Regions from separate parts of the Shewanella amazonensis SB2B genome, predicted to be linked through region 1. Evidence: predicted binding sites of a transcription regulator. Region 1 holds the regulator's gene; the other holds the start of a gene.
The links. Region 1 encodes sigma-54, which starts transcription at its own class of promoters, with help from an activator protein. Its sites were predicted from a motif close to GTTGGCACGNNNNTNGNNT; they were not measured.
Positions count from the first base shown of each region.

Region 1 (3,388 bases):
TGCCACTTACAGTCAGCAGGTGGAAGATGGCCGCACAGTGCATGCCAGTGCTACGGAAATCAGCTACAACATCGACAGCCGTGTAATGAGCCTCAAAGGCAACGCCAAGGTCGAGCAGGATGGCAGCCAGGTGAGCGCCGACTCCATCGTTTACGATATCGAAAAGCAGCAGCTCACGTCCCAAAGCAGCGGTAAAAAAGACGACCGGGTTATCACCATCATCAAGCCCGAAAATTACCAGCAGGATCTGCAGGATAAAGTTAAGACAGAGCAACCCCAGCAAGAGAAGCAGCAATGACCCAACTGACCCTGAAGGCCAGTAACCTCGCCAAGAGTTACAAAAACCGCCAGGTTGTCAAAAACGTCAGCCTCACCGTCAATACCGGCCAGGTGGTCGGCTTGTTGGGCCCCAATGGTGCCGGTAAAACCACCACCTTTTATATGGTGGTGGGTCTGGTACAGAGTGACAAGGGCAGCATACACATCAATGATGATGACCTGACGCTGGATCCCATGCATCTGCGGGCACGCAAGGGCATTGGCTATCTGCCACAGGAAGCCAGCATCTTTCGCAAGCTGTCGGTGCGCGACAACATCATGGCCGTGTTGCAGATGCGTAAAGAGCTGAACACCGATGAGCGTGAAGAGGCCTTGGAGCAACTGCTGGAAGAGTTTCACATCACCCACATTCGTGACAATCTGGGCATGTCACTCTCAGGTGGCGAACGTCGCCGGGTCGAGATAGCCCGGGCGCTCGCCGCAAACCCCAGATTTATCCTGTTGGATGAACCTTTTGCCGGGGTAGACCCCATTTCCGTTATCGACATCAAAAAGATCATCGAGCAATTGAAGAATCGTGGCCTTGGTGTGCTTATCACCGACCACAACGTGAGAGAAACCCTCGATGTGTGCGAAAAAGCCTATATCGTCAGCCATGGCGATTTGATTGCCGAAGGCACTCCTGCCGAAATCCTCGACAATCAGCAGGTGCGTGCAGTGTACTTGGGTGAGCAATTCAGGCTATAGTTAATTAACAAAGCCCCCTTCTCATATCCGGATAATCAGGGTGGTAAATCACCGGATAACCTGATAGAAAAGCTTTCTACCTGAATAATTTAGTGAAGGATTCGCAGTACAATGAAAGCGTCGCTCCAGCTAAAACTGGGACAACAACTCACAATGACGCCACAGTTGCAGCAGGCCATTCGTCTGCTTCAACTCTCTTCGCTTGAACTGCAACAGGAAATTCAGCAAGCCCTCGACGCCAACCCACTGTTGGAGCTGGACGACGAACTGGGCAGCGATCAGTTTGATGCCGACGGCGGCGATAAAGAATTTGATGACCAGTTCAGCCAGGAGTCCGTCTCAAACGACACCACGGACAGTGCCTCGCTGGAAACCTCAGACGCCATCAATCAGCAGTCCATGCCGGACGAGCTCCCGATGGATACCACCTGGGATGAAGTCTTTACGGCTGCCCCCGTGTCTGGCCCCGGGATCCGTGGCGAAGATGATATGCCGTTTCAGGGCGAAACCAGCGAAGGCCTCTACGAACATCTCGAATGGCAAAAAAATCTCACCCCTTTTTCCGATACCGATCTGGCCATTGCCACTGCCATCATAGATGCCATCGATGACAAAGGTTACTTGACCCAAAGCCTGGAGGAAATTCTCGAGGCCGTGGGCGATGACGAAGTGGAGCTTGACGAAGTTGAGGCCGTGCTCAAACGCATTCAACACTTCGACCCAATCGGGGTGGCTGCCCGTGATTTGGCAGAGTGCCTGCTCATTCAACTTGGGCAGTTTCCGGCGGATACCCCCCACCTGGACAACGCCAAGCTGCTTATCCGTGACCATTTGGACTTGATTGCCAACCGCGACTTCCGCACCCTGATGCGAAAAACACGCCTCAAGGAAGAAGAACTCAGAGACGCAATCGTCCTTATTCAGGGGCTGAATCCCCGTCCCGGTGAGTCGGTGACCAGCACCAAGGACGAGTATGTTATTCCGGATGTCTCGGTCAGTAAAAAAAATGGCCGTTGGGTTGTAGAGCTTAATCCCGATTGTATGCCTAAACTGAGTGTGAACCAGCAATATGCCGCCATGGCGCGCACCAGTCGCAACCAGGCTGACAGCCAGTTTATCCGCGGGCATTTGCAAGAGGCCAAGTGGTTTATCAAGAGCCTGGAGAGCCGCAACGACACCCTGCTGAAAGTCGCCAATTGCATAGTGCAGTTCCAGCAGGGCTTTTTTGAGTATGGTGAAGAAGCCATGAAACCCATGGTGCTCAACGATATCGCCGAAGCGGTAGAGATGCACGAATCCACCATCTCACGGGTCACTACCCAAAAATACATGCATACCCCAAGGGGTATCTTTGAACTCAAGTATTTTTTCTCCAGCCACGTCGGGACCGAAGATGGCGGAGAATGCTCATCTACTGCCATCCGCGCCTTTATCAAGAAACTGGTGGCAGCAGAAAATCAGAAGAAACCATTGAGCGACAGCAAAATGGCGGAACTTCTGGCAGAACAAGGAATCAACGTTGCTAGACGCACCATCGCCAAATACCGAGAGGCGATGTTGATCCCACCGTCAAACCAACGTAAGAGTTTATAACCCACCCAAGGTCTTTGGAGGAAAGTGTCTATGCAAATCAATCTGACTGGGCATCATATCGAAATCACTGATTCACTGCGTAACTACGTAGAGAGCAAGTTCTCCAAGCTTGAACGTCATTTCGAACAGATCAATAATGTCCACGTTGTTCTCAATGTTCAGAAATTGCAGCAAATCGCAGAAGCCAAGCTTCACCTCAACGGTGGCGAGGTATTCGCCACTTCAGAACATGAAGACATGTACGCCGCCATTGACGCCCTAATTGATAAATTGGACCGTCAGGTTATTAAACACAAAGAGAAACTGACCAAACATTAACGATGGAACTAAGTACCATCCTGGCGCCGGAGTGCACTAGCTGTGCCACTCCGGGCAGCAAGAAAAAGGTGCTGGAGCTGATTAGCGATCTCGCTGCTGCCCAGAATCCCTCCCTCTCGTCTCAAGAGATATTCGAAAGCCTGCTGGCCCGTGAAAAAATGGGTAGCACAGGTATTGGTAATGGTATTGCCATTCCCCATGGACGCCTTGGCACTATAGATAAGCCCTTAGCTGTGCTGATCAAGTGTGAAGAAGCCATTGGTTATGACGCCATTGACAAGCAACCTGTGGACATTCTGTTTGCCTTGCTGGTGCCGTCGGACCAGTGTCAGCAACATCTCAGCACCCTGGCCGCTATGGCCGAAAAGCTGAATGACAAGCAGATCCTCAAGCAGCTGCGTAAAAGCCACGATGAAAAGGAACTTTACCAGGTAATCATCGGATGAAACTC
Region 1 is NC_008700.1:3,662,370-3,665,757, forward strand. It holds gene lptA (lipopolysaccharide transport periplasmic protein LptA) at 1-298, shown strand, start outside; gene lptB (LPS export ABC transporter ATP-binding protein) at 295-1,026, shown strand; gene SAMA_RS16110 (RNA polymerase factor sigma-54) at 1,138-2,619, shown strand; gene hpf (ribosome hibernation promoting factor) at 2,650-2,937, shown strand; gene ptsN (PTS IIA-like nitrogen regulatory protein PtsN) at 2,940-3,383, shown strand; gene rapZ (RNase adapter RapZ) at 3,380-3,388, shown strand, end outside.

Region 2 (3,388 bases), 1.7 Mb from region 1:
GAAAAATACCCTGTCACCAACCTTCATGGCATCCCGCATAAAGTTGCGGGCCTGATAATTGCGGATCCCATGCCAGCCTTCTGTTTGCTGTGGCCTGGCGGCCAGATCTCGGATGCTGAATTCATCAGGCTCCGATTTCATTAACCAGTAGTTCATTGCACTTCCACTTTATTGCAAGAGTTGCCAGTGTAAGGCCAACTTGGCGCGCTGCAAAGGGCGGCAGCAATTCCCCGAATACAACGCGGGCAATCTTTCCACGCCTCGACTAGCTGTCTCATGCTCCGGCTGATGACGTTGCTATACTTGATTCTGAGTTTATTCAGAGGCTGCCCATATCGCCAAGACACACGTTATGCTGCCAAGACGACTGCTATCAAGTCCAATGCACTTGTTCAGGCCAATGTGGCTGGTGTTGATCCTGTCACTTGCCGGATTTGGCGTTGCCAACGGGGTAAACGCCACGGTCGTCAGGCTCACATCACTTAACTGGCCACCTTATTCGGGGCAAGGCCTGCCATCCGAAGGTGCTGCTGTGGCTGTGGCAAAGGCCGCTTTTGCCGCTATGGGTTATCAACTTGAGGTGGACTTTTATCCGTGGAGTCGGGCGGTGAAACTGGCCCACCAAAGCAATACACCCTACGTTGGGTATTTCCCCGAATACTACTTCGACACAGTGCAATTTGTGTTTTCCCATCCCATGGGCATGAGTCCATTGGGACTGCTTGAGCACAAGAGCCGTCCCATCAGTTGGGTGTCGGTTAAGGATCTTCGCAACTACCGGCTGGGGGTTGTACAGGATTATGTGAATACCGAAGAACTGGACAGGGCCATCGCCGATGACCTTCAGCCAGCTGAGCAGGTGACATCAGATGAGTTCAACATCAAAAAGGTCGCGGCGGGTCGTATTGATGCGGCCGTGATAGATGTTTACGTCATGCGCTATTTGCTTAAACAGAGCAGGCTACAGGGTGTGGCCGATAAAGTGCAAATTAACAGCCAGTTATTGGCAAACAAGAACCTTTATATTGCCTTTAAGAATACGCCGGAAGGTCATCGCTGGCAGGCCATTTTCAATGAAGGCCTGCAGCGAATTGATGCGGCAGAAATCATGGCAGATCACTTGCCGGAGTAAGAAACTCTTCACGCACGAGTAACGACTGTGCGTCCAATCGGGGTCAGGCTGAGCAGAGCCAATTTAAGGTGCTGTATGCCGAATGGAATGCCGATAATGGTGATAAAGCAGGCCAGTGCGTGGCCAATGTGACCAATGGCAAGCCAGATCCCAAACAGCAAAAACCATATAACGTTGCCCACCATGCCAAGGGGGCCTGTCCCCAAATCTTCCAGGCCGGTAAGCTCGCGGCGGGAGACATGGTCCTGTCCAAAGGGCCAAAACGCCATTTCACCAATTACGAAACAGGCTCGTCCGAAGGGAATGCCGATAATACTGATAAAGCACAGCACACCAGCAAGCCACCAGGCCAGCCCCATGACAAAGCCACCAAGTACAAACCACGCGATATTAAATATAAGCCTGAGCAGGGCCATATGTTCTCCTGTAAACGATGCGTCCATCTTCGATTGGTAAAAACTAAGCAAAATCAAGGCCATCTATTTATTTTTTTGAATATCAATGACATATTGATGTTTCTTGCTGCGGAGTTAGTGTGTTTCACCATACCGGTTGGTATAAATGACCAGCTGTAAGCTGAAACCCGGCTCAAGTCGCGTTAGACTTGGCATCTCTTGGTCACCCTTTCCCTCTCTGAGAAGCGCTTACCCATGCCCAGTCCCAGCCCAGTAGATCCCTTTTCCTTTTTTGGCCACAGTTTGTGGATTAAACGGGACGATTTATTGCCTGAACCCTTCAGTGGCAATAAGGGGCGTAAATTTGCCAGTTTGCTGGCTGACAGCTTTGATGGCGTGCAAACCCTGATTGGCTATGGTTCGCCCCAGTCCAATTCGCTTTATTCGCTGGCGGCGTTGGCGAGCAGGCGTGGCTGGCAACTGGAGTTCTATGTGGACCACATCGCCGCAAGCATCTATCGGGGGGAAGAGGGCAATTATGGCGGCGCGCTGGCACTTGGCGCCACGGTAATCACAGTACCAGAGCCAAATATCTCGCCCCGTGAATACATCGAGTCAATTCGCTTAAAGCAGATGGACGCTGACGCGTGTCTCTATGTGCCGGAAGGTGGACGATGCGCCCTCGCGCGCAGGGGTGTGCATACGCTTGGTCGCGAAATTGCGGATTGGGCAGCCGCCCGTGGCGTGGCTCATCTGAACGTGTTTCTGCCGTCCGGCACAGGCACCACGGCACTTTACCTCAGTGAGTATTTCCATCAGCAGCATTGTGATATCAGGGTGGTGACTTGCCCTGTGGTGGGGGATGGCGATTATCTTTTTGACCAGTTTGCTGAATTAAGTGCCGACAGTCACATTTACCCCGAGGTGGTTGGAGACGCCCATCATTACGCCAAACTCAAGCGTGATGAGCTGGAGATTTGGCTGGCTATGCGGCGCCAGGGGCTGGAATTTGAGTTGTTGTACGATCCTTGCGGGCTGCTGGTATTGAAGTCACTGCTGGATGCCAATGCAGAGGGAAACTGGCTGTACCTGCATCAGGGTGGGCTTAGGGGGAATGTGTCCATGTTGCCCCGCTATCGGCGCAAGTTTGCACAGTTATTCGAACGAGATGTCGCCTGAGCGGAAAGCACCTGTGAAATTGTGCTCTCTGCGCAGGCGTTGGGAGTATCGCTTGGGAAAGTGAGAGGAAAAGGGAAATTCCCAGCGAAATGTTACTTATTGCTGCTCAGCAGCCACTTCATGAATCTAAGCGCTTCGGTACGCTTCGAGAAGGTCCGCCTGTTCTTACCGTGCTTGTCGGTAAAGGCGATTGAGCTTTTATTGAGGGAGATGGAATCTACCGGAAATGCCACGCTGATTTCATGGCCATCTAATTTGTATGACATAAGCCACACTCCTTATTTCTTTGTCGCCATTTAAGGGCGAAATTAATCTAACTATAAAATATCCTTAGCAAAAATATGCAAAAGACGGTTGTGAGGACCACCGAGACTAGCGTATTGATGCCAGGTTTGCAAGTTAGCCGCCCCGATGAAGTCAATCTAAACCGTCTGACACGGGCGATTCAGTGCATTTGAACAGAGTAAGATGACGCTGGGATGACACAGAAAAGAAACTTACGCCCTCAGCGTTAATTACCGCAGTATTTGGCGGCAACAATCAATTCTGCCCCTCTAAAACCTTGGATGACAACACTGTGAAAATATTGTGCCGGTGATAATATCCAGAGGTTACCCGAGTGATGGAATCGTACTATGAAACGGATTTATCAGGTTTTTATCCTGTTTTGTTTTGCATTGTT
Region 2 is NC_008700.1:1,917,312-1,920,699, forward strand. It holds gene SAMA_RS08200 (EVE domain-containing protein) at 1-156, opposite strand, end outside; gene SAMA_RS08205 (substrate-binding periplasmic protein) at 383-1,132, shown strand; gene SAMA_RS08210 (YccF domain-containing protein) at 1,141-1,548, opposite strand; gene SAMA_RS08215 (pyridoxal-phosphate dependent enzyme) at 1,783-2,706, shown strand; gene SAMA_RS19510 (hypothetical protein) at 2,799-2,972, opposite strand; gene SAMA_RS08220 (mechanosensitive ion channel family protein) at 3,342-3,388, shown strand, end outside.
Region 2: SAMA_RS08210 (YccF domain-containing protein) is a predicted target of sigma-54. The motif match lies at 1,594-1,612, and genes of this name have one in related genera.